4 regions of the Clostridium perfringens genome follow, and region 4 is predicted to be linked to each of the others. Evidence: riboswitches for the same ligand, from Rfam matches in the RefSeq annotation. Region 4 holds a riboswitch; each other region holds the start of a gene.

Region 1 (7,901 bases), 1.4 Mb from region 4:
GTTGTCTGCCTTAGCTTTATCTACTACAGTAGGAGCAGATTTAGGGTCAACTAAGTTTATTGCAAGAATATCAACACCCTTAGCTATCATAGTGTCTACTTGTTCTATTTGCTTAGATTGATTATTTTGAGAGTCATTCATTAATAACTCGGCTTTTCCATTACAAAGTTTTTCTATATTTCTACGTTGGTATGACATGAAGTTATCTTCAAAACTATAAATTGTAGCTCCTATCTTAGGTGAATCGTTTTCTTTTGGTGTATCACCAGATGATCCAGTAGAGCCTGAACCTCCACCACAACCAACTAAAGTACCCATAGTTAAAGCTGAAATTAAAATTAGTGCTAAACCTTTCTTTTTCATAATAAGTCCTCCCTATTTTACCTTAAAACTTTATTGTAATTTTAAGTAAATTATAACATAAAATGGAAATAAAACAAGGGAAATTTGTTAAAAAATAATAAAGAAAGTATTATTTTATATTTGTTTAGTTAAATTTTATATATTATACAAAGAAAAGGTTAGAAAATTTTAGTAAAAAAATATATAATATAAAATAAGAAAAGTAAGGAGTGATTATGTGGCTACTATTAAAGATATTGCAAAGGGTGCTGGAGTTTCAATAGCTACTGTATCTAGAGTTTTAAATTTAGATGAAACGCTTAACGTATCTGAAGAAACAAGAAAAAAAGTAATGGAAATAGCTGAAGAATTAAATTATGTACCAGTAAAAGAAAGAAAAAATAAAATAAAAAATTACACCATAGGAATAGTTTATTGGTACACAGAAATACAGGAATTAAACGATCCATATTTTCTTTCAATAAGAATGGCTGTTGAGAAAAAGTGTAATGAAGAAAAAATTAAATTTAAACCAATAGATTTTCAAAAGATAATCAATGAAGGAACAAGAGAATATAGGGATTTAGATGGAATATTAGCTATTGGAATATTTGAAGAAGAAGAGATAAGCTTAATGGAAAAGCTATCTAAGAACATAATTTTTGTAGATTCTTCTCCAGAAGAGTGGAAATACGATTCAGTGGTAGTAGATTTTAAGTATGGAGTAAATATTTGTTTAGATTATTTAACATCCTTAGGCCATAAAGATATTGGATATTTAGGTGGTGAATCAATTCCTCATAATGGAAATGAGTCCATAAGAAAGGTAAATTACAGAGAGAAAACCTTTAAAGAATATATGGAGAAAATGGGTAACTATAAAGAAAAGTGGGTTCTAAAGGGAAGATTTTTACCAGAGCATGGTTATGAACTTATGAAGAAGGTATTAAAAGAGAAGGATCTTCCTACAGCATTTTTTATAGCTAGTGATCCTATGGCCATAGGAGCCTACAAAGCAATATTTGAAGAAGGATTAAGAATACCAGAGGATATAAGTATATTAGGTTTTGATGATATATGTACTGCTAAATTTTTGACACCTTCCTTGACAACAATAAAAGTTTTTACAGATCATATGGGAAGTATTGCCGTTGAGACACTTTTAGAGAGAATGAGAACAGGAAGAGAAATAGCTAAGAAAATAGTTTTACCTGTAAAACTAATAGAAAGAGAAAGTTGCAAAAGACTTTAAAGATAAATTTAATTTTATTTACTAAAAGAGACTACATGAAATTTTTTATGTAGTCTCTTTTAGTTATGGTAAAAATAATTTTAAAATATAAATTAAGATTTAAAATAGAGCTTAATATTAAAATAAAGCCTTTATTTTTTCTAAGTTTTTTATACAGGCATTATATCCATAGTTATAAGCCTCTTCTAATTTAGTTACATCTTTTTCAAAACTTTCAATAGCTTCATCTTCATTTGGTCTTATTATAATCGCCTTCCCAGCTCTTTCTAATTCTTCGCAAAATTTTACTGTTTCATTATATTTTATATGTCTTGATAAAAATGTATCTTTTAAGTTAGGGTATTTACGTCCCACTATTTTAGATGCTAACTTATTACTTTTTCCTAAGGTTTTTCTATAACTTTTAGGTCTAGTAAGAACTATTAAGTGTTTTTCATTTCCATCTGCTATAGCTTTTTTTATTGGAATAGGATCTAATAGTCCACCATCATAATATTCATTTCCATTTATTTTTATTGCTGGGAAAAGTATAGGAATAGCGCAAGTTGCTCTTAAAGCCATATATTTTTCATCTTTAACTTTTCCATCTAAGTATTCTGTTTTTCCTGTGTTAGCATTTGTAACACCTACTAAAACTCTTCCCTTATAATTTGAAAGTGCATTAAAATCATAAGGGAAGAGTTTATTTGCTAATTCATCAAATACAAAATCTAAACCAAAGATGCTTCTACACTTAAAGAAGTTAGAAAGACTTAAATATCTCTTATCATTTCTATATTTTTTTAATATTTCAATATTTCTTCCTTTTTGATTAGAAAAATATGAAAAACCATTAGTTATTCCTGCTGAAACTCCAATACAGTAAGGAAATATTATATTATTATCAAGAAGAGCATCCATAACTCCTGCACTAAAAATAGGACGAAAAGTTCCTCCTTCTAAAACTAAGCTAACCATAAAATATCCTCCTAAGCTTCATCATATATTTAAGATTATAATCCTTAAATTAAAAAATTTCAAAAAAGGTATGTTGAAAAAGAAGGGTGACTATGATATCATTTGGATTAGAAAATAGCATAAAAAATAGCTAGGGGTGCCAGTAGTGTCTGGCTGAGATTAGAAATGAAATTTCTTGACCCTTTAACCTGATCTGGTTAATACCAGCGTAGGGAAGCCCAAGAGACACATATATTTAAATTGATTTTAAAGCATATATAGCCTTAGGGCTGTATATGCTTTTTCTTTTTTAGAAGGAGTGAAAAATATGAGTAAATTATTTAATGCATTAACAATTGCAGGGTCAGATAGTTCGGGGGGAGCAGGAATACAGGCTGATATAAAAACTTTTTCTGCTAATGGAGTTTACGGAATGAGTATAATAACTGCCATAACAGCTCAGAATACTCAAGGAGTTTTTGGAATAATGGATGTTACTCCTGAAATAATAGAAAAACAAATAGATGTTATTTTTAATGATATAGAAGTAGGAGCCATAAAAATAGGCATGGTATCTAAAATTGAATCAATAGAAGCCATAAGTAATGCTTTAGGAAGAGTAGAAAAATTGCCTCAAATAGTATTAGATCCTGTTATGATTTCAAAAAGTGGATTTAAGCTTTTATCAGATGATGCAAAAAATACTTTAATAGAAAAGTTAATACCTATATCTACTTTGATAACTCCAAATTTACCAGAGGCAGAAGAATTATTAGGTAGAGAAATACTTACAATAGAAGATATGAAAAAAGCAGCCTGTGATCTTAAAAAATTAGGAGCAAAAAATGTTTTAATTAAGGGTGGACATTTAGAAGGAGAGGCCATAGATATTTTATATGATGGTGAAAACTTTACTCTTTTTAATGAAGAGAGAATAAATACAAAGCATACTCATGGAACAGGATGTACCTTATCATCAGCTATTACAGCTAATTTATCAAAGGGAATGAATATAGTTGATTCTGTGAGAGGTGGAAAAGAATATATTACAGGTGCTATAAAAAATGGCTTTGAACTTGGAAAGGGTGTTGGACCAACACATCATTTCTATAAATTTTACTAGGAGGAATAAAAATGGAAGTTTTAAAAAGAGAAAATCCTTTAATACATATGATAACTAATTATGTTACAGTTAATGATTTAGCACAAGTAACCATTAATTATGGAGGCTTACCTCTTATGGCTACCCATCATGATGAATTAAAAGATATAACAAAAATGGCTAATGGATTATTAGTTAATATAGGAACTTTAGAGCCTTACCAAATGGAGTCATCAATGATTTCTATGAAAATAGCAAAGGAAAAAGGAATTCCCTCTGTTTTAGATCCAGTAGGTGTACAAGCATCAAAACTTAGAAAAGATTTTGCTAAAAAATTAATACTAGAGGGAGAGCCTTCACTTATAAAGGGTAATTTAGCTGAAATAAAAACCCTTATAGGTGAAACTTCAAATTCAATTGGGATAGATTCCTTTGATGATTCTTTAAGTGAAAATACAAAAAATAAGATAAAGGAATATGCAAGAGAAAGAAATCTTATAGTAGTTGTTTCTGGAGTGGTTGATTTTATAACTAATGGAGAAGAAAGTGCAAGTGTTAAAAATGGAACTTATAAAATGAGTAAAATTACAGGTACTGGATGTATGTTAGGAGCTTTATTAACACTAGCTTTAAGTTTTTATGACCATAAAGATTTAAGATTTAAAGAAGTGGTTAAAGCAGTATCTACATGGGGAATATGTGGAGAATTAGCTGAGGAAAGATTAAGAGAAAAAGAAGGGTTAATGACATTTAAGCATAATCTTTTAGATGAACTTTCAATTATTAATGATGAAACAATAAAGGAAAGGGAGAAGGTTATTTATGATTAATAAAGATTACAAAAAATTATATTTAGTAACAGACTATAGAATTCCCTTTAATGAGCTTTTAGAAAAAACAAAGGAAGCTTTAATTGGAGGGGTATCCATTGTTCAATATAGAGCAAAGAATAAAAAAACTAAAGAAATGTGTAAGGAAGCTAAGGAGTTAAAAAAGCTTTGTGATGAGTTTGGAGCATTATTCTTAGTAAATGATAGAATAGATGTAGCCTTAGCAGTAAAAGCTAATGGAGTTCATATAGGACAAGATGATATGGAAGTTTTCATAGCAAGAGAAATAATGCCAAAGGATGCAGTTATAGGTGTTACTGTTCATAATAAAGAGGAAGCTTTAAAAGCTATAAAAGAGGGAGCAGATAACTTAGGTGTTGGAGCTTTATTTTCAACTAATAGTAAAGATGATGCAACATTAATGACCTTAGAAACCTTAAGAGAGATAAAATCTGTTTCTAATATTCCACTTTATGGAATTGGAGGTATAACTCCTTATAACTTAAATAAGGATATTTTAGAAAATCTAGATGGGGTAGCTGTCATATCTGCTTTGTTAAATAGTGATAATATAAGAGAAAAAAGTAAGGAATTTTTAAATATTCTTAGTAAATAAAAATTTTTGAATATTAAACTTAAAATATGAAATAATCAAAAAGAGGTTCTTAAGTTATAGAATCTCTTTTTTATTTAGAGTTTATTTTATAGTATAATATTTATAATTTAAGGACTATTTTAACTAAACCTTAATTTTAAATAGGTATAAATTTTATTTTACATATGCTTAGTTTAGATGTGGTCTTAATTTTATATAAGTTAGATAAGTAGTGATTTTAGGAGAAGGATATGAGAAGAGAGTTTGAGGTATTAAATAATATTTTTGGATATAGGGACTTTAGAAAAGGGCAACAGGAGGTAATAGATAAGATTTTAAATGGAAAGGATGTATTTTGTATATTACCTACTGGAGGAGGAAAATCTTTATGTTATGAAATACCTGCTTATATTTTTAAAGGAACAACACTTGTTATTTCTCCCTTAATATCTCTTATGAAGGATCAAGTTGATAACTTAAATTCCTTAGGAATTAATGCTGCTTATATAAGTGGAGGAAATGACTTTGAAGAGGTTAAAAATATAATTAGGAAATTCATAAAAGGAGAATTTAAGCTTCTTTATGTATCACCTGAGAGATTAGAAAATAGATATTTTTTAGATAATATAGAAAAAGCTAATATTGCACAAATTGTAGTTGATGAAGCTCACTGCGTATCAATGTGGGGCCATGACTTTAGAAAAAGTTATAGCAAGATAAAACCATTTATTTGTAATTTAAAGAAAAGACCAATTATTACAGCCTTTACAGCTACGGCTACAGAGATAGTTATGAAGGATTCCATTGAACTTTTAGGTCTTTATAATCCCTTTATTTATAAGGGTAGCTTTAGTAGAGATAATTTGGAGATAAATGTATTAAAAGAAGTTGATAAATTAGAAATTATAAGTGAAATTATAAGTGAACATGAGGAAGAGTCAGGAATAATTTATTGCTCAACTAAAAATGAAGTTGAAGAACTTTATAAACATATGCTTTATAGAGGGAAAAGTGTAGGGAAATATCATGGATCCTTAAAAGATAAGGAAAAAAATTATTACCAAGAAGAATTTTTAAATGATAATTTTAAGGTTATGATTGCTACAAATGCTTTTGGTATGGGAATTGATAAGCCTGATGTTAAGTTTATAATACATTCAACATTTCCAAAAAGTATAGAAAATTATTATCAAGAAATAGGCCGTGGAGGAAGAGATGGAAGCTTAGCTAAGTGTTATCTTCTTTATTCAGAGCAAGATATAAGAGTCATGGATTATTTAATAAGTTCAACTACAGAACTATCTAGAAGAACTATAGAGCTTAAAAAACTAGAAAAAATAATAGAGTTTTGTAATTATGATAAGTGTCTTAGAAAATATATTTTAGATTATTTTGGAGAGGAAAATTCCATAAAGTATTGCAACAATTGTACTAACTGCTTAAAAAATAGTGATTTAATAGATATGACATTAGAGGCACAAAAAATATTATCATGTATATATAGAACAAAGGAAGCCTTTGGAGAAAGTGTTTTAATAGATATTTTAAGGGGGATTCATGGGCCAAAGATTGAAAAATATAAGCTATACGAGCTTTCAACCTTTGGAATAATGAAAGAATATACAAGTAAGTATATAAAGGACATAATAAAGGAGCTTTTATCTATTAAGGCTTTAGAGAGAAAAGAAGGAACATATTCTATGCTAAAGTTAAATAGAAAATCTATAGGAATATTAAAGGGAGAAGAAAAGGTACTTTTAGAGGTTAATAATAATGAAGAAAGCATGTGCATGGATTTAGAACTTTTCAAGAAACTTCGTATTTTAAGAAAAGATATATCAAGAAGAGAAGGAGTAAAACCATACATAGTTTTTACAGATTCAATGATTATGGAGATAATAAATAAAAATCCTAAAAGTAAAGAGGATTTAAAAAATATTAGGGGCTTTGGAGAGCAGAAAATAACAAAGTATGGCCCTTTTATTCTTACAACCTTAAGAGATTATGAAAAGTATGGAAAAAGAAATTAGTTTTACTAATTTCTTTTTTGTTTTATAAGGATATTTTGTCATAGAACATAATAGATAAGGAATATATTTAGGGTAAAGGAGGGATTACAATGGATTTTAAAGAGTTTATAAAAAGTGATAGGGAAAAACATAATAAGCAGAAGTTTAAGGGAACATTTCTTGATTATTTAGAAATTGTAAAAAATAATCCTGATGTTGCAAAACTTTCTCATAAAAGGATTTATGATCTTATTATGGATAAGGGCTTTGAAATATTAAGACCTGAGGAAAATGCAAAAATTAAAAAGATATATGGGAATGAAAAAATAAAGAGATATAACTTTTTTAAAGAAGACTTTTATGGAATTGATACAGTTGTTATGAAATTAATGAATTATTTTCATTCAGCTTCAATGAGGGGAGAAGAAGCAAGACAAGTATTATACTTAGTAGGACCTGTGGGAGCAGGTAAATCCTCTTTAGTAGAATCAATTAAAAGAGTTTTAGAAACAGCACCGCCAGTATATGTTTTAGAGGGATGTCCTATGCATGAAGAGCCACTGCATTTAATACCTAAACATTTAAGAAAAGAATTTGAGGATATGTTAGGTGTTGAGATTGAAGGAGATTTATGTCCAGTTTGTAAGTATAGATTATTAAATGAATTTGGTGGAGAATATGAAAAGTTTCCAGTTTCAACAAAGAATTTTTCAATTCGTTCTAGAAAAGGAATTGGAGTTGTACCTCCAGTAGATCCTAATAATCAAGATACCTCAATTTTAACAGGATCTATTGATATTTCTAAAATGGACATGTATCCAGAGGATGATCCAAG
Region 2 (7,901 bases), 1.0 Mb from region 4:
ATAAATTTAACATAGGAGGAAAGAATGAGTAAGGAGATTTTTTCTAAAAGGAGAAACTCAAATAAAAATAATTTTTTGAAAATATTTTTAGGAGTTTTAGCAATTATAATATTATTATGGGGTGGAATAAAAGTTGTTACAATGATAGGTAGCAATTTAGCTAATAAGGCTTCAATTAATAAAGAACAGGAAGAGCAGGAGAAGGTCATAAAGCCTAATCCAGATGATGTAATGCCTGGAATGAATATTACATATGAAGCAGATAAGTATGCAGTTGATGCTAAAGATGTACAAGCTATGGCTAATGACACATATAAAGGTGAAGGAAAATATGTATTTTTAACCTTTGATGATGGACCATCTAATTCAACAGAAAAGATATTAAATATATTAAAAGATAAGGATGTACATGGAACATTTTTCGTTTTAGGAAGTAGTATAGAAAAAGACTCTAAAAAACAAGAATATTTAAAAGAAGAATTAAAAAGTGGAAATGCTATTGCAAACCATAGTTATAGTCATGATTTTAAAAAATTATATCCAGGAAATAAGCTGAAAATTGATTCCTTTATGGATGAGTTTAATAAGACTAATGATATAATGCAGAGCATTTTAGGAGGAGAATTTGATTGCAAGGTATTAAGAATGCCAGGTGGGTATGGAACAAGAAAATATTATAAGGATCCTTCTCTTAAAGAATTTGACGATACATTACAGGAAAATGGAATAATAAATGTTGATTGGAATGCCTTAGATGGTGATGCAGAGGGAAAACCATATTCTACAGAGGAAATGCTTAATTATGTGAAAAAAACATCAAAAGGAAAAAATCATGTAGTTATTCTTATGCATGATGCAGCAGGAAAAGAAAAAACCGTAGAAATATTACCACAAATAATAGATTACTACAAGAATGAAGGATATGACTTTAAAGTTATAAAAAACACTTCTAAGGAAGAAAATAATAGCAATCAAAGTGAAAATAATAAAGATAAATCAAGTAAATAGTATAAGAAAACATCATTAGAAAATACTAATGATGTTTTTTATTTTTTATCTATATTAAGTTTCCATTTCCAAAAGGATTCATTAGTTAATTCATATATGCGATTCTTTTCTTTACTTGTAAAATCTTTGCTAGAAAAAATATCACTAATCTCCTTTTCAAGTAACTCTAAATATATTTTTTTATCTTTTAGGTTCTCATAAATTTCTTTTGAAAAGTCATTTGTTAGATTTTTTTTCTTTTTTGAGTTTCTAAGCCAGCTACATTGTTCTTTAAAATGAATTTCAGAGATCATTTTATTACTTTTTGCTTGAACTTCTTTTATATTATCAATATTCATAAAAACTCCTTTCTGAAAGAGAGATTATATTATATATTCTTCCATTTTATAGAAAATCCTTTGTGGAAAATATAAATATAAATTTTTCTTCCTTGAAAAAATTTAACATATAATTATATAATAGAATTTAAAAAGAAGGTGATTAAAATATGAACAGTTTTAATATAGAAAAACAATCAATGTGGAAATGCATAACTAAGAATAAATTAATTTGTAATGAAAGTGATACTTTAGCAATAATACTACCAGGCCTTGGGTACACCCTAGATAAAGCACTTTTAGATTATTCTAAACAGCTTATTTTAGATTTTAAATTTGATTGTTTAGGAATAGAATATGGATTTCAAGTTAGTAGAGAAGCTTTTAATAGACAGGATGAAAATGATATAAGAGAATTATTACTTGAAACTCTAGATATTATTTTTAGTGCCTTAGAACTTAGAAGAGGAAAATATAAGAGAATTATTCTTATAGGTAAAAGTCTAGGTACAGTATTACAAAGTAGAATAGATAAAGAAATTAAGGAAAATTATGATATTCATATTAAAAATATTTATTTAACTCCTATCAATGAAACCTTTAAAGAGAAATTAGATAAAGAAGGATTAATAATAACTGGTACTAAGGATACTTTAATATCTTCAGAGAATTTGGAAAAAATAAAATCTGAGGGATTAAGAGTATTAGGAATAGAGGATGCTGGCCATTCATTATGTATAAAAGGAAATGTATTAAGGAGCATTAAAGCTTTAGAAATAATAATTGAAAATATAAAAGATTATGTTGAAAGAATGTAAATATAACTCATTAAAATAATATTTTACATAGGTATTATTTTAAAATAATAATAAATAAAAAATGGAGTGATCATTTTGAAATATACAAAGAAGGAAAAAGAGGAATTAAAAAAAGTCTTAACTGAGGAAGAATATTATGTTACTCAAGAAAATGGAACTGAAAGACCTTTTACAAATGAATATTGGGACTTTAATGGAGAAGGAATATATGTAGATATAACTACTGGAGAGCCTTTATTTACTTCAAAGGATAAATTTCACTCTTCTTGTGGATGGCCTGCCTTTTCAAAACCAATAGATAGAAGCATAATAAAAGAAAAGGTAGATAAAAGTCATGGAATGATTAGAACAGAAGTTAGAAGTAAACTAGGAGATTCACATTTAGGCCATGTATTTTGTGATGGACCAGAGGATTTAGGTGGATTAAGATATTGCATAAATTCTGCTTCTTTAAAATTTATTCCAAAGGAAGAATTAAAGGAAAAAGGATATGAAGAATATTTAGAGCTTTTTAAATAAAGTTAAGTATTTTTAAGATAAGGATATAATAAAGGAAATAGAAAAGTAGGTGTTTTAATGGGATTCTTATTAAACAATGATGGAGAAAATGATTTTCTTTTAGCTGATACTTATTCAAAGGATGATATCTTTTGGATAACTTTAAGAGGATTAATATCTAAAGGGAAAATTGATGAGGCTGAGGATATGCTTTTTAAAGAGGCAGAGAAAAATCCTTCTATGGAAATATATGAAATAGGAGAGAAAATGTATAGCTTATTAGCTAATAAAAGTGAAGAAGAACTTAAAAAATATAATTTCTCCAAAGAGGAAATTGATTTAGGTTTAGAAGATTTAAAGAGATTAATAGATAAACATAGCTTATAGTCTACTGTATATAGCAATAAATCAAAATAAGGGGAGATAGTTATGAGAAGTTTAAATAAAGAAGTTTTTCTTAAGAAATATCCTCATGTAGAAGAATATATAGAGAAAAATAAAATTGAATTTGAAGATTTACAAAGGATATATAAGGATTTTGTAAAGTTTGAGGGTTCTTATTATAATCAAGCTGATTTTATAGCCAATATACTTCGTTCTAATGAAAATGTTCATTCTGTTAAATCAAGGATAAAAAATCCAGATAGATTAATAGAAAAAATAATTAGAAAAACAGAAGATAGAAAAGAAAAGTATGGTGAAGATTTTTATTTTAATGAAGATAACTATAAAAATGAAATAACTGACTTAATAGGAATAAGGGTTTTACATATATTTAAGGATCAATGGAAGGATATACATGATTTCATAATAAAGACTTGGAATGTAATTGAAATAACAGCAAATATAAGAGATGGAGATGATAGAAGTATTTTTGATAATCTAGGTATTGAAGTTATATCAAGACAATCAGGATATAGATCAGTTCATTATTTAGTTGAACTAAACTTTACCCAAGATAGTACAACAATAGCTGAGATACAAGTAAGGACTATTTTTGAGGAGGGGTATGGAGAAATTGATCATAGACTAAGATATTCCCATCAAGAGATACCAGAGATCTTAAAATCTAATCTTTTACTTTTTAATAGAATTGTAGGAAGTGCAGATGAAATGGCTTCCTTAATAAATATGCTAAATAATAATTTAGATGATAAAGACAATTATTATGAAACTAAATTAAAAGAAAAGGATGAAGAAATAAGAAAATTAAAAGAAGAAATTGAAAAGTTAAAATAATTTAAATGGGCTACATTTATGTATCTTATAAATAAAACTCATAAACATTTACTGAAATTATTAATGAATTTTATTTTTAAGATTTAATGTAGCTCTTAATTTTTAGAAAATATAATGTTAATAAAATATTAACTAAATGTGAATAGAAATAAAATAAATAAGGGGTTTTAATAAATTTTGGGATAATTTAAGAAAATTCAAACTTTGATTTTATAATCTTTAGGTAGTAAAATGAACATAGTTCACTGTGAGTTTTATTAATGGTATTTAAAGAAATAATATTAATAAAAGTCACACTTAGAATAAGTAAAAACTTACGAAAGGGTGATAATAATGAAGAAAAAATCAGTTGGAATTACCATGGCTGTCTTCTTGTTAGGAATCTTCATGGGAGCTATTGACTCTGGTATAGTTTCACCAGCAAGAGATATAATAGCTGATGGATTAAAAGTTTCACAAAATGCTAGTGTTTGGGTTGTAACAATATACACCTTAGCATATGCAGTATCAATGCCTCTTATGGGAAAACTTTCTGATAAGTATGGTAGAAAAAAAGTTTACATGGTTTCAATAACTCTATTTGGACTAGGTTCTTTACTATGTGGGGTATCAGATTACGTAAATAGTTATACATTCTTATTATTCTCAAGAGTTATAGAAGCAATAGGTGGCGGAGGTATAATGCCAATAGCTACAGCGTACATAGGAACATCATTCCCAGTTGAAAAAAGAGGTTCAGCTTTAGGGATGATTGGAGGAGTATATGGAATAGCAACAGTTGTAGGACCAACCTTAGGTTCAGGAATACTTTCTATTTTTGGAGATAAAAACTGGGGATTTTTATTCTTAGTAAATGTTCCAATCAGTATAATAATATTACTTATGGCAACTAAATTAGAAGAAAATACTTCTGCACAAGGAATTAAGAAATTAGATGTTTGTGGTTCAGGAGTATTAACAATATTAATTTTATCTTTAATGTATGGAGCTACAAACTTAAAATTCTATGATTTTGCTAATTCAATAAAATCACTAGATGTTTGGCCATATCTTTTAATATTTATAATATCAATTCCAATATTAGTTTGGGTGGAAAAGAAAGCAGAAGATCCAGTAATAAACTTATCTTACTTTACTAATAAGGAAATAGCTATAACTTTAATATTAAGCTTTGTTGTAGGTTGTGGATTAATGGCAACAGTATTTATTCCTCAATTTAGTGAAAATATATTAAGAACACCAATGGGTAGTGGTGGATATATAGTTACAATATTTGCAATATTTGTAGGTATAGCAGCACCTTTAGGTGGAAAATTCATAGATAAAATAGGAGTTAAAAAAGTACTATTAATAGGTATGTCTTTAGTTATCATAGGAAATCTTTATCAAGGATATGTAACAACTAAACATCCAGGTATGGTTAACTTAATAATAGGTTTAGCTATTATGGGATTTGGTTTAGGATTCTCTATGGGAACACCAATAAATTACTTAATGCTTAGTTTAGTACCAGATAATGAGGCTACAGTTGGACAATCAGCAGTATCATTAATTAAATCCATAGGTATTGCAGTATCACCAAATATTCTTATTAACTTTATATCAGATGCAGGTAGAAGAGTACCAGAAGCATTACAAAAAGTTATGCCACATGTAGATGGAATGTCTAATATAATGTCAAATAGTGGTGGAGCTTCAAATGTTGCTAATTCAATGGGAAATGCCAGCGTTACTAATATATTTAGTCTTATAAAAGGAATGGTACAATCACAATTTGCAGCTTTAGGAGACAAATTTGCAAATAATCCTCATATGAATATTGATATGATTGAAAAATCATATATGCAAAGTTTAGATGGAGCTAAAGATGCAATAGAAACTGCATTCCAACAAACTATGAATACAGGATATACTAAATTATTCTTAACATGTGCTATTATAGCTTTAATAGGATTAATATTAACAGCTATGTTAAATAATAATTTAATAACAATGAAAAATAGAAGATTAGAAAAGAAGGAAAAAACTAATTGATAAAAAATGTTTTTTGAGTTATGATAAATAAAAACAAATAATTTTAAGATATTGCTAGGGGTGCTGTAAAAGGCTGAGAGGGATAATAAGTCCTAACTCTAATAACCTGATTTGGTTAATACCAGCGTAGGGAAGTATATTTTAAGTTGTGATTTTTCATATTAGAAAATATTATTATGATTAATTAGAGAATATATTTTTAAAAGGTTTAGCAATATTGCTAAACCTTTTTTTGTTGGTATAAAAGTCTTAAGAATATAGAAAAGAGGTGAAGGTATGATTGTTAATGGTAAGAAAGTAGAAAAAGGTGAACTTAATACAGTTTATGATTTACTAAAAAGTTTAAATGTAAATAGTAAGAGAGTTGTTGTAGAACTAAACAAAGAGATAGTTAATTCCTGTAATTATAATGAAATCTTACTTAATCATGAAGATGTAATTGAGATTATTGCCTTTGTTGGTGGAGGATGATTAAGAAGTATTTAAGAAGTCTAAACAATAAAAGGTGAGTGAAAATAAAAGAGAAAAAAGATAAGAGGGACCTTTATGAATATAAAGATTAATGAAAAGTGGAGAGAGGTAAAAGAAAATTGCACAGTATATTCTTTAAAAAATAAAGAATTTCCTGATTCTCATGTTATAGTTTTAAATGGATTTCCACTTGTAGAAGATAAGAAACTTAAGGATGGAGATAGGATTGTCTTTATAAAAAAGGGAATTATGCCTAATAAAGAGGAGTTAGAAGAACTAATGGTATCTAGGCATACACCAGGTATTCATGAAAAACTAAAAAGAATTAAGGTTTTAATAGCTGGATGTGGAGGCCTTGGATCTAATATTGCTATTTCCTTAGGAAGAATAGGGGTTGGAAGTATAAGCTTAGTAGACTTTGATATAGTAGAACCTTCTAATTTAAATAGGCAACAGTATTATATTGAGGATATTGGAGAATTTAAAGTAACTGCTTTAAAAAGAAACTTAATTAGAATAAATCCTTTTATAAAAATAGAAGCTTTAAATCTTAAGCTTTCTGAAGATAATATGGGTATTTTACAAGGCGCTGACATAATAATAGAAGCCTTTGATAATCCAGATTATAAAGCCTTATTAGCTAATTATGTTCTAGGTAATATGAAGGACAAATTTTTGATTTCCTCTTCAGGAATGGCTGGTTTTTATGATTCAAATTTAATAAAAACAAAGCAAATAACAGATAATTTTTATATTTGTGGAGATTTGGTAAATGAAGCTAAGGAAGGCTGTGGATTAATGGCTCCTAGAGTGGCTATATGTGCAAATCACATGGCTAATTTAGTTATAGATATAGCTGTTAACAAAATAGAATTTTAAAAATAAATAATAGTAAAAATAGAGTGGATTTTAAGTGCTTTTTAGACAGAGTTTATATATAAAAAATAAAATACTAGTCTAAAATATGAAGAAATAAGAAGAGTAGTGAGTAGAAAAGGGGAATTTTTTATGGACAAGTTAATAATAGGTGGAGTAGAGATAAAAAATAGACTTTTTGTTGGAAGTGGTAAATATCCTTCAAATGAAATAATAAAGGATATTTTAGAGGGAAGTGGCTCTCAAGTTATAACTTTAGCCTTAAGAAGGGTAGATTTAGATAATAAGGAAGAGGATATTCTTCAAAATATACCTAAGGATGTAATACTACTTCCTAATACTTCTGGGGCAACTAATGCAGAGGAGGCTATTAGAATAGCAAGGATAGCAAGAGCTATGGGATGTGGAAACTGGATAAAGATAGAAGTTATATCAGATTCTAAGTATTTGCTTCCAGATAATGAAGAAACCATAAAGGCAACTAAGGTATTAGCTGATGAAGGATTTATTGTCCTTCCTTATATGTGTCCAGATCTTTATGCAGGAAGAAGATTAATAGAAGCTGGAGCGGCAGCTGTAATGCCACTTGGTGCACCAATAGGAAGTAATAGAGGGTTAAAGACTAAAGAATTGATTCAAA
Region 3 (7,901 bases), 1.3 Mb from region 4:
TTAATACCCTATAGGTCGTATAGTTTAACTATATGACCTATTTTTTTATATTTATATAAAAATCTAGGAGGTATTTTAAATGAAAGAACGAGAAAATTTTACTGGAAAGTTTGGATTTGTAATATCCTGTGTTGGCGCTGCTTTAGGCCTTGGTAACATATGGTTATTTTCCTACAGACTTGGTCAATATGGAGGTGCTGCTTTCTTAATACCCTACTTTTTATTTGTTTTTATACTTGGAACTACAGGTCTTATAACTGAATTTTCCTTTGGTAGAAAGTTTAAAGCAGGTTCATATACTGGTATAGTTGAATCTTTTAAAAGTAAATCATTAAAGGGAGGAAAATTCTTTGGTATGCTCCCTCCTATAGGATTAACAGGAGTTTTTATATTCTACTCTATAGTAATAGGTTGGATTCTTAAATACTTTTTCTTAAGTTTAACTGGATCTATTAATACTATTGACACCACTACTTACTTTAGTAATTTTGCTGGCACACCTAATACAATCTTTTGGTTTGCCCTAGCAATAATATTAACTTTAATAATAGTTTCTTTAGGAATAGACCGTGGTATAGAAAAATTAAACAAAATAGTGATGCCACTACTTCTTTTAATTTTTATAATTTTAATCATAAGATCTCTAACTTTACCAGGATCTTTTGAAGGAGTCAAATATCTATTAGTTCCAAGATGGGAAAACTTATTTAAAATAGATACTTGGGTAATGGCTCTTGGCCAAGCATTTTTCACAGTTTCCCTTAATGGATGCGGTATGGTTGTTTATGGTAGTTATATAAATGATAAATTTGATATTCCATCATCTGCAATACAAACTGCCATATTTGATACTTTAGCTGCCCTTTTAGCATCTTTTATGATTATGCCAGCAGTTTTTGCATATGGATTAAATCCTTCATCTGGGCCATCTTTATTATTTATAACTTTACCAAAAATATTTCAAGGTATGAATTTTGGTGCCTTACTAAGTACATTATTTTTTCTTAGTGTAATATTTGCTGCTATTTCATCCTCTGTAAATATGTTAGAGGGGCCTGTTGAAGCTTTCATGGCTCACTTTAAGTCAAATAGAATAAAAACTTCAATTATAATATCAGTCCTTTGTTTTTTATGTGGAATACCTTTATCATTAAATATGGGAATCTTTGATAACTTCTCAAATCTTATTACAATAATAATTTCTCCACTTTGTGCTTTATTGGTAGCTGTTGTATTCTACTATATTATTGGTGGCGAAAATGTATTAATAGAAGTAAATAAGGGAGCTCATAAAAAACTTGGAAAATGGTTTATTCCTTTAGGGAAATACATTTTTATCTTAGTTACTATACTAGTAATAATTCTTGGAATAATATATGGTGGTATAGGTTAAATTTAAACATTGTAAGTTTTGATAAAAATTTTTATTTAATAATTAATATTACTTGACCTAATTGTCATTTGCATATAAAATATACTTAGAATTATTTCATGTGCTAGGGGTGCCTTTAGGCTGAGAGATGATTATTTTATCATTAACCCTCAACACCTGATCTGGTTAATTCCAGCGTAGGGAAGCGTTTAGGGCTGTATTTAAACCGGATCTATATTTAGATTCGGTTTTTTATTTACATTCTTTAGACTCTCTAAGCACACTTAAAGTTTAAGGAGGGGGTAAAAACTATGATGTCATTTTCACAAATAATAAATGATTTTATTCAAAGTTTTTCATCAATTAATTTAGGAGGAAATTTTAAGGAGATTGTAACTAATCCACTAACAATTCTCACTTTAATAGGAGTCCTAATAATATTAGTTTTACTTATAAAGGCTAAAGACATCAAATTTGATGCAAAAATGCTTACAACAATAGGAATTGCTTTAGCACTTACTGCTGTATTAAACATGCTAAAGATATATAAATTTCCTCAAGGTGGAGGAATAACTTTAGGCAGTATGATTCCTATAATACTTATTGCTTATGCTTATGGTCCATTAGTTGGAATGCTTACTGGATTTTTATTTGGTATAATTTCCTTATTTATAGATCCATATATCCTTCATCCTGTACAAGTATTATTTGATTATCCTATACCATATATGGCATTAGGGGTAGCAGGATTCTTTAAAAATCATAGAATTTCAGGAGCTGTAGTAGCAATATTTTTAAAATTTTTGGCTCACTTTATTTCAGGAGTTGTTTTCTTCGGATCCTTTGCTCCTGAAGGAATGTCTCCAATTCTATATTCATTTTTAGTAAATGGTTCTTTAATAGGTGCTGATGGCTTAATATGTGTAGTACTTTTAGGTATTTTACCTGTTAATAGACTTATTAAAGCTATAAGTTCTAAAAGCGTAACAAGCAAATACGCATCTTAAAATAAAGTAAGGTCTAGATTTCATTAAAATCTAGACCTTTTTATTTTTTAATTAAAGAATTATACTATAGATAAGAGATAAAAAGTTATATAAACTTAGGAGGTACTTATGAGTATTAATCATGGTGCTAATTTATTTGATTTATCAAATGAATTAGGTATAAATAAAAAAGATATTAAAGATTTTAGTTCAAATATAAATCCCTTTGGAGCATCTAAAAAAGCTAAAGATGCAATTTTAAATAATATTGATATGGTTTCTATATACCCAGATCCTAAATATAAAGATTTAAAGGAGTCAATCTCTCAATATTGTCATTGCAAAAAAGAAAATATTATAGTTGGTAGCGGAGCTACAGAATTAATATCCTCTTTTATAAGTGTTATAAACCCTAAAAAAGCTTTATTACTTTCTCCATCTTATTCAGAATATGAAAGTGAACTTGAAAAGATAAATTGTGAAATAACTAAGTTTTTTTCCAAAGAAGAAGATAACTTTAAAATAGATGTTAACAAATTAATAGATAGCATAAACTCTTCAAAGTTTGATTTAGTTATAATTTGTAATCCTAATAATCCTACTGGATTCGCCTTTTCAAAGGATGAAATTTCTTTATTACTAAAAAATACTTCATCAATATTCATGGTTGATGAAACTTATGTTGAGTTTACAGAGCCTGAAATTTACTCCTCTACTCCACTAGTAGATATATTTAATAATCTATTTGTAATTAGAGGAACTTCTAAATTTTTCTCAACTCCAGGTATAAGATTAGGTTATGGACTTATTTCTAATAAAGAAATTAAAAAGTCAATGGTTGAAAAACTTGATTTGTGGAATATAAATATCTTTGCTACAACAATGGGAGAAATTATGTTTAAGGATAAAGAGTATATTCTTTCAAATACCTCTAAGTTAAAAGAAGAAAGAGATTATTTATTTAGAGAATTAAGTTCAATAAAGGACTTAAAGGTATATGAAAGTTACAGTAACTTTATACTTTGTAAAATTAGATCTAAAAAATTCACTGCTACTGAACTTTATAATAAACTTTTAGAAAAAGGATTGATAATAAGAAACTGTTCTTCTTTTGAAGGTTTAAATGAATATTTCTTTAGGGTTTGTGTCTTAAAACCTGAAGATAATAAACTTCTTATAGAAAATCTTAAAAATTTATTTTTATAATTTAAAAAATTAATAGGTTGCATATACATAATTTTTATTATTAATTATATATGCAACCTCTTAATTTTTGAAATTATATCTTATATTATAAGTACTTTTTAAAATTCACCTGTTTTATTTAATTAATCTTTTAATTTAAACGATCATAAACATAGCTGCTATTATTATGTAAACAGCTAAAAGTTGTACCCCTTCAAGCCAATTTGATTCTCCATCATTAACAATTCTATTAGCTATAAGTACTGAAACTATTAAAGCTACTAATTCAAAAGCATTAAATATTATACTCATAGGCTTAAATATAAGACTTAAAAATATTAATACTGGAGCCACAAATAAAATAACTTGAAGACTTGATCCTATAGCTATTTCCACTGAAACATCCATTTTATTTTTCATTGCCATTATTATTGCTGTGCTGTGTTCTGCAGCATTACCTATTATAGGAATTAATATTATACCTACAAAAAGCTTACTTAACCCAAGAGTCTCTGTCATTGGTTCTACTGCCCCAACTAAAAATTCACTCTCTATGGCAATTATTACTGTAGCTACAACAAGCACTGTTATGGCCTTTTTCAATGACCATTTAGCTTCTCCATCTTCCTCATCTTGTTCCACTGCATATATATCCTTATGAGTGAAAAATGAGAATATTAAACTTAATATGTATATAGCAAACATTACTACAGCAACTATTACACTTAAACTTTCATATTTTGTGTTTAAAAATTCTGGCTTTATTGTATGCATAAATATAGCAGGAATTGTTAATCCAATAACAGCAAATAACAACATACTTGAACTAGTTTCCATCACTTTTTTATTGAAACTTTGTGTTTTATATTTTAATCCTCCTGCTAACATACTAGCACCTAGCACTAATAATATATTCCCTATTACTGAACCTGCAATAGAAGCTTTAACTACATCAAACAAACCATCTTTTAATGCAAAAAATGAAATTATAAGTTCTGTAGCATTCCCAAAAGTAGCATTTAAAAAACCACCTAATTTTGGCCCAGTATAAAATGATATTTCCTCTGTTGCCTCTCCCATAAGACCTGCTAAAGGAACTATTGCCAAAGCAGATAATATAAACATAAGAGTTGGAGAAAAATGCATAAATTCACCTATAATACTTATAGGAATAAATATTAAAAGCCATTTTAGTATTTTCATCTTTAGTCCTCCATATATAAAATAAATTTTACTAAAGATAATTATATCACTTTTGTTAATTATTTTAACAAATTATTCTTAATTTACCTATTTAAAATATTAACATTAATCTATATTTTAACTAATTTTTATTTTATCAATATATTAAAAACTAAATACATCTTAGCTATATCTATAAAAAGATAACTATTATCTTTTTATAAAACTTAAATTATATATTTAGTATGCTCAGAATCAACTTTTATTATAGAGCTTTTTTCTAGAATTATTATTAAAAGCAAAAAAACGCTATTTTAAGCGTTCTTTTAATTAATTACATATCTACATTATGAAATAATTTTTGGCAATATTTTTTCTACTATTTTAAAATATCATAATTTTGCGACAATTTCAACAATTTTATTCAATTAATTATTTTATTCAAAATCATAGAAAATTATTATATATTCAATATCCTCTCTTCAACTATTCCATCTGCATTTTGAAAATTAAAACCTAATATTCTTCCTAAGGTTGGTCCATGATTTATAAGCTTACCTTCCTCTAAAACAACACCTGATTTTATTCCTCTTCCAAAAGCTAAAAAGAATGTTCCATAATCTTTTTTTCTAGGTGAATATCCATGAACTGCTTTGTAAGTATGTTTATTTTTTATATCTTTAGTTTCCTCAATAACTTTTCCTTCATATTCATTTGAAAAATAATATCCTCTAGTAGCTTCTACCATAAAATCACATTGATCATTAGCTCCAGCTTTTATGGCCTCTTCCTTATTTAATATGTATTCTAAAGCTCCTTCTTCCTTAAGCTTTTCTAAAACTTCTAAACATTTCTTCTCATCTTCTTTATTTTTATTATCTAAATAAATATAACATGAGCCTCCACATTCCCTAGCTATTGCTTTAAAGCTTTTAAGCTTTCCATCCTTTAATTCTATTAATCCTTCTTCCCTAAAGGCACTATTAAGCCTTATTACCTTATTAGTGTCTATTGCACTATGATCTCCTAGTAAAATCAATGTCGTGTTTTCATATATTCCTGACTCTTTTAAACACTGTATTATCTCTCCTACTCTAATGTCATGTCTTTTTAAAGCTTCTAAGGCTTCTAAACTTTCATATCCATAATCATGTCTATGAGAATCTACATCTATTAGATGAACCATAGTTAAATTAGGCTTATATTTTTTTATTGTCTCTTTAGCACATGCTGTAACAAAGTTATCTAAATAAGGCTCCTTTGTACCTTTTCTAAGAGACCCAAACTTTTTATTCATACTAAATTGATAAACTTTACTTCCAGCTAAAGCAGACATGATTATTTGATTATGCCAAGGTTTTGTCTCAAATATTTCTGGCATATTATAATCTATTTTCATTTTTCCTGTAACTGGCCAAACCACTGAAGCCGTTGTAAGACCATTTTTCTTAGCTAGTCCAAAAAGAGTTTCTCCCTTTATTTTATTTCCGTACCAGTTCCAATTTGGATTTTCATCCTTAAAATTTAATACTATATTATTTGTTATTCCATGATTAACTGGATATTTCCCAGTAATAATGGATACATGAGCTGGATATGTCAAAGAAGGATATATTGTTTCTACATTTTTTATAAGTGACCCTTCTTTCATTAGCTTAGATATATTAGGTAACTCCTTCATTATTTCAATATCTTTTGAAGATACTGCATCTAAAGAAATTACCACCATGTATTTATTATTCATTTTAATTATCATCTCCTGTTCCTATTAAATTATTTTAATTCTTTTATCCTCTATGTCAATGATAATTTTTATATTTTTAATAACTCTTTAAGTTCTTTATAAATAGGATCCTCTATATCCCCTTGTAATTTACTTAAAATCTTTTTTCCTTCATCGACTCTTCCATTTCTCACCTTTTCTAAAAAAGTACTTACCCTCCATGATACTTTCATTTTCTTACTTAAAAACATTAATAAGCTTAATAAAAAAGTAGGTAATAAAACTCTAGGCTCTACTAATGCAATTACAACTACAATCCAAGCTATATTTGAAGCTATTTTATAAGGTTTACAAATTTTACTTATATCATCACTATATTTTAAATCATAAACTCTATTTTTTCTCTCAAAAACTTTACTTCCCATATATTCTCCCCCTATTAATAACTTTATAATTCAATTATAACCCCATTATACATATTTTTCCATATAATTAAATAAAAAAGGCTTATACCAAAATAATTTTTATTCTTATATTTTGATACAGCCGATTCTATTTTTTTTATTATCCTATTATATCTTTTGCCATTTCCTCTAATTTTTCTTCTCCATCTTTTTCTGAGAAGTTATAGAAACAATTAGCTACTTGTATTTTTTTAGCTCTTGATATATTTAAATCTTTGCTTATTTTTTCTAAGAAATCAACTTCTTCTATATCACAATCCTCATCAACAAGTCCTATTCTGACAAGTTCAAAATAAACAATATTTTTAACCTTTTCTGATGAATTTTTTATAGTTTCTACTGATTCTTCATATGAAAGATTTCCTAATTTCTCTTCTTCTAAATCTAATTCCTTAAGATATATACGAATTAAATCTTCTTCTTCTTTTTTTATATTCTCATCAGCTAAAGCAAATTCAGTTACTAAATTTATAAATGCTAATCCTTGTTCTTTATTTAACTCTTTTAAAAACATTGCTTATCCCTCCGTATAAATAAATTTTTAGCTTATTAATAATATACTATAAAAAATTTAGTATAACAAAGGCTTTAAGGTTAATTTTTAATTAAGAAATGACTACAATCCTCTATTTCTCTTATTATATTCTAAAAATCTACAATATTAAAGAAAAAGCTGTCATTACTTCTACGTAATGACAGCTACTATATATTTTTTATATATTAGAAACTTTTTCTTTCTTCTCAAGGTATCCTTTTAACTGTTGCAATCCTAAAATTAAAGCTCCTCCTATAATAAAGAATAGGAAATTAAAGCTACTTAAATTCATAGCAGCCTTTGGAATCTCTAATGTAGTTGGTCCCATAAAAACTGCATATATAGATCCAATCATTAATCCTATTATAAAATAAATCATTTGAGACCTATAATTTGAAAGTAAGAATTTTATTAATCTTATTGTAGTTATTATTCCTACAACTACCCCTAGTCC
Region 4 (7,901 bases):
TATAATTAAATCATCAAATACATTCCATTCCCTTTTGTTAATCGTGCTGTTTTACTTTGATATAATTAGGAGGAAAATAGTATGAATGATAACAATAATTTAAATCAACAAGTAATTGATAAAATGACTAAAGTTTGTATCTGCAGAGCAATCTCAAGAGCAAAGATAAAGGAAGCTATCAAAAATGGTGCACACACAGTAGAAGCAGTAGCTGAAAAAACTGGTGCAACTAAAGGTTCTTGCAAAGGTTGCAGATGTAGAGACAAAATTGAAGAATTAATTGAAGACAACCAATAATTCTTTTAAGCAAAACTTATTTACTGTTTTAATTTTGTATCTCCCTAAAAGAGTACCCTTGGGTACTCTTTTTTACTTTTACATAATATTTATTTTGTATTGAAAATTAAAAAAATAAAAAAGCCTGTATCAAATTTAAAATTATTTTGATACAGGCTCTTTTTATTTAAATTTCAAATTCATTTAATTGTAAATTTTTAGACCAACTACTATAGTTTCTAGGATATCCTTGATTTGTAAGTGTTCCTACATAATAAAACTTCTTTAAATCAAAGCAGTTATTTTTAACAACTTTAAATCCTTTTAAAAGGTAATGTAATCTGCTTTCATACACCTTTCTAATATCTTTAGACGTTGGCTCTCCCCAAGCAAATATTATGTGAGAACTATTTATTAGACTTTCAAATATTATTAAGTCATTTTTTAAGTATTCTCCATTCTCAATAAATCCATCATTTCCACATAGGAATAGCTCGCCTTTGGTATTATAAACTTCTTCTAGCACATCCTTGCTATATTCAATAACAGGAAATAGGAATACAAAACTTATTTCTTTTATTATTCCAAGTTCATCCTCATTATTCATTAAATATTTTATAGCCTTATTTAACTCTTTTTTTAAATCTTCAGCATTATGTGATTTTGGAGCCCTAGTAATAACTAATATATTACTTTCTCCTTCTTCATTAATAGTAAAAGTAACCTTAAAGCCTCTTCCACTTTCATGATCTAATAAAATATTTATATTATTTTGATTTTTACAATACTTTTGCATAAGCGCTCCCCTTTTTACCAACTCTCGTTCCTTAGACTCAATATATTAGTATTAAGTATATTCTAACTTTAGTTTAGTATATAATCGAATCTTTAGAAATTCTACAAATTTATATAAATTTAATTTATTCACCTAAATAATATCTTATCTAAGAAAATAAATTTTATTTATTCTTTTTGTTTTCTTCTATTTGTGCTGCTAACTCATTAAGATATTCCCATCTCTCATATTTAAAGGCTAATTCTTCTTCAACTTTCGCTTTTTCTTCCATTAGTTCTTGAAGTCTACCATACTCTGATGCATGTTTTGCCATTAAAGAATCTAATTCTTCTATTTTTTCTTCAAGAGTCATTATTTCTTCATCTATAGTTTCAAATTCTCTTTGTTCTTTAAATGAGAATTTTAATACTTTGCCCTTGTTTTTATTTTTATCCACAGATGGCTCTTTTTTATTTTTATCCACAGCCACTTCTTTTTCTTTATTGTTAACAACCTCTTCTTCTTTGCTTAGAAGATAATCCCCATAGTTTCCAGTATAAATATCTATTTTTCCATTTCCCTTATAAGAAAATATCTTATTACAAATTCTATCTAGGAAATATCTATCATGGGATACAGTTATGACAACTCCACCAAAGTCATCTAAATAATCTTCTAATCTATTTAAAGTTTCAATATCTAAATCATTTGTAGGCTCATCTAGTAAAAGCACATTAGGGGCTTCCATTAGAACTCTTAAAAGGTGAAGTCTTCTTCTTTCTCCTCCAGATAACATACCTATCATTGTCCACTGAAGTGTTCCATCAAATAAAAACTTTTCACACATTTGTGATGCTGTTATTCTTTCACCTGTGGCAGTTTGTAAATACTCTCCTGCTTCTTTTATGTAATCTATAGCTCTCATCTCTGGATGCATATGTGTATCTTCCTGTGAGAAGCAAGCTATTTTTACAGTTTCACCTTTTATTATTTCTCCACTATCTGGTGCTACTTTTCCTTCAATCATTCCCATAAGTGTTGATTTACCAATTCCATTAGGTCCTACAATACCTATTCTATCACTTCTTAGTACTATATAGTTAAAATCATCAACAATCTTTTTATCACCAAAACTTTTATTTAGGTGTTCTATCTCTATTATTTTCTTTCCTAATCTTGTTCCCATAACAGAGATTTCTATATTTTCATTTTCAATAAATCCTTCTTGATTTACTAATTCATCAAATCTTTGAAGTCTAGCTTTCTGCTTAGTAGTTCTAGCCTTTGCACCTCTTCTTACCCAAGCTAATTCTTTTCTCATAAGATTTTGTCTTTTTTCCTCACTGGCTTTTTCTATGGCTATTCTCTCCATCTTCTTTTCTAAGAAAACAGAATAGTTTCCATCATAGCTAAATAATCTACCTCTATCTAATTCTAATATTCTGTTTGTTACTCTATCTAGGAAGTATCTATCATGAGTAATCATTAAAAGAGCGCCTTTTCTACTATTTAAGTATTCTTCTAACCAACTTATAGTTTCATTATCTAAATGGTTAGTAGGCTCATCTAGTATTAATAATTCACAAGGAGTTATTAAGGCAGCTGCAAGCATTATTCTCTTCTTTTGTCCTCCAGAAAGATTTCCTACTTTTTCTTCAAAATTAGTTATTCCAAGCTTAGTTAAAACATTCTTTGCTTCACTTTCCATATCCCAAAGATTTAAAGCATCTATTTTTCCTTGAAGCTTTATTAATCTTTCAGAATCACTATCTTTAACTTCACCCTTATCTATTTTTTCAAGTAACTCTTCGTATTCTCTTAATATTCTCATTTCCTCTGAGTTACCCTTAAAAACTTGCTCTAAAACAGTAGCATTATCATCATAATCTGGTGTTTGAGCAAGATACTCTATTCTTACTCTATTTCCCTTTGTTACTGTTCCTTCGTCTGGTTCTTCAACTCCAGCAACTATTTTTAAGAAAGAAGATTTTCCAGTTCCGTTAACTCCTATAAGACCAATCTTCTCTCCTTCATTTATTCCTAAAGATACATTATTAGCTAAAATTTTTTCTGAATAGCTCTTACTTATATTTTCAAGAGTTATTAAATTCATCGATTATCCATCCTTTTCAAAACAAATCTTATTTTCATTATAATATAAACTCAAGTTTCTTCCAAAACTAAAATAAGAGCTGCATCAAATAATCTAATTTAATTATGATGCAACTCCTTATTAAAATTTTCTATATATTATTTATAGGCTTCATTCTTTTAGCTAACATTTTTATTGGCATTATTGTTATCACTATAGCTGTTAATAAACTTTCAACTCCTGCACTACTTGTATTATAAATTATTGAATAGATCCATAAATTCATTCCTGGAGGAGCATATTGACCAAAGAAAATCACTCCTGATATTATGCTTACAAAAGTACTTATACTACCAGCCATAAGTGAGCCAAAGAATATTTTATATTTCTTATCTATTTCAAATGATCCCGCTAGTCCTAAAGCCATATTTGACAGTATGTAATCAAGTAAAAATTGTACTGGGTGTACTATAAAAGCTCCGTTTAATATTTTCAAAAGCCCAAATATCAATCCTCCTGTAACTCCAACAGTTCTTCCATATACTAATGATAAAAGCATTATTGGAAGCATAGAAAAGAAAGTTATTCCACCACCTTGAGGATATCTAACTAAAGGTATCATATAAAGCACATAAGAAATAGCTACACTTAGTCCAATCATGATAATTTCTCTTGTTGTAATTTTATGTTTTCTTAAATCTAATATGTATAAACCTAATATTAAAATTCCAATTAAAGCTACTAAATAAACACTCATTATTTTTCACCTTCATCATACGCCATATTCCAAAAATCAAGTTCGTACAAACTAGCTCTTTTAAATATATCTATTAATCTTTTTTGTTTTTCTTCAGATAAGTTTGAACATTTTTTATCTACGTAAGCTAACCACTCATCTGTAAACTTATCAAATCCATCAGAAGCATACTCATCAATCCAAGGTTTAAAGAAATTCCCCTGTAATTTGTTAGAGTATTTTTTTGAAATATATTTTCCTATATAGCTATAACTCCATGTACATGGTAAAGTTGCAATAGCAATCTCATCTAAATCTCCGGTTAACGCTATTGCTTGCATATAGCTTGTATAACTTATAGTAGTACTCTTATATTCTCTTTTCTCTGCTTCTAATTCTGATATACCAAATCCTTTTAAATATTCTATATGTACCGCTGTTTCATCCTCCATAGTTCCCTTTGTTGAATTATAAAAGAATTTCATTTCTTCCATAGTTTTAGCTTTAACTACTCCAGCACAAAAAACTTTAGCATATTCTTTTAAATAAAGGTAATCCTGAACTAAATATTCTCTAAATTTATTCTTATCAAGAGTTCCTTCTCCAATTTCCTTTATAAATGGGTGATCTAAATACTTCTCCCATATAGGCATTGCTTCTTTTAATAATTTTTCTGTAAATCTCATATTCTATATCTCCTTTAATCTTATGATTAAACCTAATAGCCCAAATAAGAATTACCTCAAAGTTTTATAAAACTCTAACTAAAAACTTCATACAATTTTTAGTTTATAATCATAGCCTGTTATAATATGTCTAATAAAAAAATAAAAGCTACATCCATGTAGGATGTAGCTTAATTTATAAAAAGTCATAATAATCTAACCATATAAAATACTATTATAAAACTTTCTACAGGCTTTCCTACGCTGGTATTATCCAGATCAGGTTTAAGGGTTAATAACGAAATGTTATCTCTCAGCCAAAGGCACCCCTAGCTATAAAGTCTATAATTATTATATATATTTTTCCTAATAAATTCTAGTTATATTTTAAATTAAGTATCTATTTTAGATGTGTATTGATTTTTACCCATAAATTTTTTATAGTTTAAAACCTCATATAAAAATTATTCCAATAATCTCTATTTTGCATCATCATTTCTCTAAGCTCTTCGTCATTACCATACTCATCATACCACTTTTCTAAAATTTCATAGGCAATGCCATGATATAATAAACTTCCTATAACAAAGGGCTTAGCTGGTACATCACTTAGAGACATTATGGTTACACCTGTTCCTATGGTTCCATATATAATAGCTCTCTCTGGAGTAACAAAAGATTTCGCCTTCTTTTTAAAGTCAGTATCTCTTATGTATTTCTTTAATCTTTTAGGTGTAGGAATAACTATAGCTTTTATCATTTTTTTCAATCCTTAAAATTACTCTTATTAGAAATATATATTAAATATTATCTTATTATTCTAAAGTACCAATTTATTTTTCTTAAATGCATTTTAAACCTATTGGAAAGCCTAGAATATGTTATAATCTTATAAGAATTATTTTGGAAGGAGCTATTTAAATGGCGAGTAAGTTTTATTTACACAAAGGTAAAAACAAAAAAGCTGAACAAGGCAGACCTTGGATATATATTGATGAAATAAACGAATATGATGGAGATTATGAAAACGGAGATATAGTTGAAGTTTACAATCATAAAGGTTATTTCTTAGGAAAAGGCTATATAAATGACAGAAGTAAAATAACTATAAGAATAATGACTAAAGATATAGATGAAGAAATAGATGAGGATTTCTTCAAGAGAAGATTTAAAACTGCATGGGAATATAGAAAGAAAGTTATAGATACATCTTCATGTAGATTCATCTTTGGAGAGGCTGATTTCCTTCCTGGTTTAACAGTTGATAAATTTGAAGATTATTATGTAATTCAAATATCAACTCTTGGAATGGATAAATATAGAGACCTAATAGTTAAAATTCTAGTTGAGGAATACGGTGCTAAAGGTGTCTATGAAAGAAGTGATATAAAAACTAGAGAAATAGAAGGTTTAGAGCAAAGAAAAGGCTTCTTAACTGAACCATTTGATACAGATATACAAATAGTTGAAAATGGAGTTAAATACATAGTTGACTTAGAAAATGGTCAAAAAACTGGTTTCTTCTTAGATCAAAAAGAAAACAGAGCTGCAATGCATAGAATATGTAAAGGTATGGATGTTTTAGATTGCTTCACTCATACTGGCTCTTTTGCTTTAAATGCCGGTATAGCAGGTGCTAAATCAGTTTTAGGAATAGATGTATCTCAACACGCTGTAGACTGTGCTACTAGAAACGCTGAACTTAATAACCTTCAAGATAGGGTTAAATTTGAAAAGCATAATGCCTTTGATGTATTAGGAGATTGGTCAAGAGAAGGAAAACAATTTGGTGTTGTTATTTTAGATCCACCAGCTTTCACAAAATCAAGAAATACTGTTAAGCAAGCAATAAGAGGATATAAAGAAATAAATCTTAGAGGAATAAAAATGGTTAAAGAAGGTGGTTACTTCGCTACATGCTCTTGTTCACATTATATGGATGAAGAACAATTAAAGAAAACTGTAGCTGAGGCTGCTCATGATGCAAGAAGAACTTTAAGACAAATAGAAGTTAGAACTCAAAGTGCAGACCACCCTATACTTTGGAACTCTGACGAATCATATTATTTAAAATTCTTCATATTCCAAGTATTCTAAAAAAATTTTAAATCTTAAGTATAAAAAAAAATATATTGGTTAATATACTAATGTAGCAAAAATATATAAAGTTAATATCTTAACTTATAAATAAGAGGTGCCTTACAAAATCGGCATACACTCTAAAATTTGTATTTAAGGGTTAATCATTAATTTAAATATTAAATATATTATTACTATGAGGTGCTTTACATAAATGGCATACACTCGTTAAATGGTCATAATTAATTTAAATATTTAAATATCTATTTTTAGCTACTCACTAGTTAGGACTGTTTATTCTATCCTAATTAATGTACATATAATATTAGATGTATTAAAAGAGAAAGGTATCTGATTTTTTCAGATACCTTTCTTAATTTATTTATGAAACTGTCTTGGCAGAGACTATGCTAACACCTGTTCCTAAAACATCTTCTATAATTACATCTCCAACTTTAATTGGAAGTTTAACAGAAGCCTTGTTAATTTCCTTCATTACATCAAATATCATTCCCTTTGGAATAGGTTCCTCTGTTTTAACTGGAACAACTATGTTGTCACAACCATCTATTTTAACAGTTGAAGTTACTATTCTAGTTGGATTTTTAACCTCATTTAATCCATAAATTTCTCCTCTTTTACATGTGTTTCCTGTAACCTTTTCTAACTCTGTGTCTACTGTTAAATGACATCCTCTAGGACATACTATGCATATTAATTCTTTTACCATTATTATTCACCATCCTCTAATGAAATTGTTATTGCTCCTTTAGCATTTTTTAGCTTATCTTTAAGAATTGTAATTCTCTCCATTTCTGCAGGAACAACATGAGGTTTCTTAAAGCTTTGAATAACATTTCCTTCTTCATCTCTAACTACTATTTGTTTATTTTTAAATACATTTCTAACTCTCATAAACACATTTAAATTTCCATCTAAAGATTCAATTTCAAATTTTTGAGGAACTGTATAACTTATATTTTCTCCATTTTTTATTTCAGTGAAATGATTTAATCTCTTTTTACCTTTAATATATTTAGCAGCATTCTTTCCTGCATTTTTAGCTTCCTCAGTTACAAAGTCAACTAAGTCATGAACATGGACAACATTACCACAGGCAAATATACCTTCTCTATTTGTTTCCATACTTTCAGAAACTACAAGTCCATTAGTTCTAAGGTCTAATTCAACTCCTGCATTTTTTGAAAGTTCATTTTCTGGTATTAATCCAACTGATAATAATAATGTATCAGCATCAAATTCTATTTCAGTGCCTTT

The links. Region 4 has a riboswitch for thiamine pyrophosphate ahead of tenA (thiaminase II). Riboswitches for the same ligand answer to the same signal wherever they lie in the genome.
Region 1: it holds a riboswitch for thiamine pyrophosphate, as region 4 does, so the genes downstream of both, thiD (bifunctional hydroxymethylpyrimidine kinase/phosphomethylpyrimidine kinase) here and tenA (thiaminase II) in region 4, are expected to answer to the same signal.
Region 2: it holds a riboswitch for thiamine pyrophosphate, as region 4 does, so the genes downstream of both, thiS (sulfur carrier protein ThiS) here and tenA (thiaminase II) in region 4, are expected to answer to the same signal.
Region 3: it holds a riboswitch for thiamine pyrophosphate, as region 4 does, so the genes downstream of both, thiT (energy-coupled thiamine transporter ThiT) here and tenA (thiaminase II) in region 4, are expected to answer to the same signal.

The regions. Positions count from the first base shown of each region.
Region 1 is NZ_CP065681.1:1,787,261-1,795,161, forward strand. Features, by position in the region: gene mglB (galactose/glucose ABC transporter substrate-binding protein MglB) at 1-363, opposite strand, end outside; gene I6G60_RS08675 (LacI family DNA-binding transcriptional regulator) at 581-1,594, shown strand; gene I6G60_RS08680 (patatin-like phospholipase family protein) at 1,712-2,551, opposite strand; TPP riboswitch at 2,674-2,783, shown strand; gene thiD (bifunctional hydroxymethylpyrimidine kinase/phosphomethylpyrimidine kinase) at 2,859-3,653, shown strand; gene thiM (hydroxyethylthiazole kinase) at 3,665-4,462, shown strand; gene thiE (thiamine phosphate synthase) at 4,455-5,078, shown strand; gene recQ (DNA helicase RecQ) at 5,309-7,087, shown strand; gene I6G60_RS08705 (PrkA family serine protein kinase) at 7,177-7,901, shown strand, end outside.
Region 2 is NZ_CP065681.1:1,483,710-1,491,610, forward strand. Features, by position in the region: gene I6G60_RS07300 (polysaccharide deacetylase family protein) at 25-1,008, shown strand; gene I6G60_RS07305 (hypothetical protein) at 1,047-1,346, opposite strand; gene I6G60_RS07310 (alpha/beta hydrolase) at 1,496-2,143, shown strand; gene msrB (peptide-methionine (R)-S-oxide reductase MsrB) at 2,219-2,662, shown strand; gene I6G60_RS07320 (DUF6483 family protein) at 2,720-3,028, shown strand; gene I6G60_RS07325 (RelA/SpoT domain-containing protein) at 3,071-3,880, shown strand; gene I6G60_RS07330 (MFS transporter) at 4,214-5,914, shown strand; TPP riboswitch at 5,961-6,064, shown strand; gene thiS (sulfur carrier protein ThiS) at 6,191-6,385, shown strand; gene thiF (sulfur carrier protein ThiS adenylyltransferase ThiF) at 6,461-7,264, shown strand; gene I6G60_RS07345 (thiazole synthase) at 7,394-7,901, shown strand, end outside.
Region 3 is NZ_CP065681.1:1,737,291-1,745,191, reverse strand. Features, by position in the region: gene I6G60_RS08490 (sodium-dependent transporter) at 80-1,393, shown strand; TPP riboswitch at 1,489-1,593, shown strand; gene thiT (energy-coupled thiamine transporter ThiT) at 1,684-2,379, shown strand; gene I6G60_RS08480 (pyridoxal phosphate-dependent aminotransferase) at 2,488-3,564, shown strand; gene cax (calcium/proton exchanger) at 3,700-4,746, opposite strand; gene I6G60_RS08470 (alkaline phosphatase family protein) at 5,186-6,469, opposite strand; gene I6G60_RS08465 (hypothetical protein) at 6,538-6,873, opposite strand; gene I6G60_RS08460 (hypothetical protein) at 7,013-7,426, opposite strand; gene I6G60_RS08455 (DUF368 domain-containing protein) at 7,626-7,901, opposite strand, start outside.
Region 4 is NZ_CP065681.1:435,480-443,380, reverse strand. Features, by position in the region: gene I6G60_RS02285 ((2Fe-2S)-binding protein) at 82-297, shown strand; gene I6G60_RS02280 (DUF1643 domain-containing protein) at 464-1,072, opposite strand; gene I6G60_RS02275 (ABC-F family ATP-binding cassette domain-containing protein) at 1,236-3,164, opposite strand; gene thiT (energy-coupled thiamine transporter ThiT) at 3,295-3,900, opposite strand; gene tenA (thiaminase II) at 3,900-4,565, opposite strand; TPP riboswitch at 4,784-4,885, opposite strand; gene I6G60_RS02260 (hypothetical protein) at 4,990-5,304, opposite strand; gene I6G60_RS02255 (class I SAM-dependent rRNA methyltransferase) at 5,466-6,641, shown strand; gene I6G60_RS02250 (DUF1667 domain-containing protein) at 7,006-7,353, opposite strand; gene I6G60_RS02245 (FAD-dependent oxidoreductase) at 7,356-7,901, opposite strand, start outside.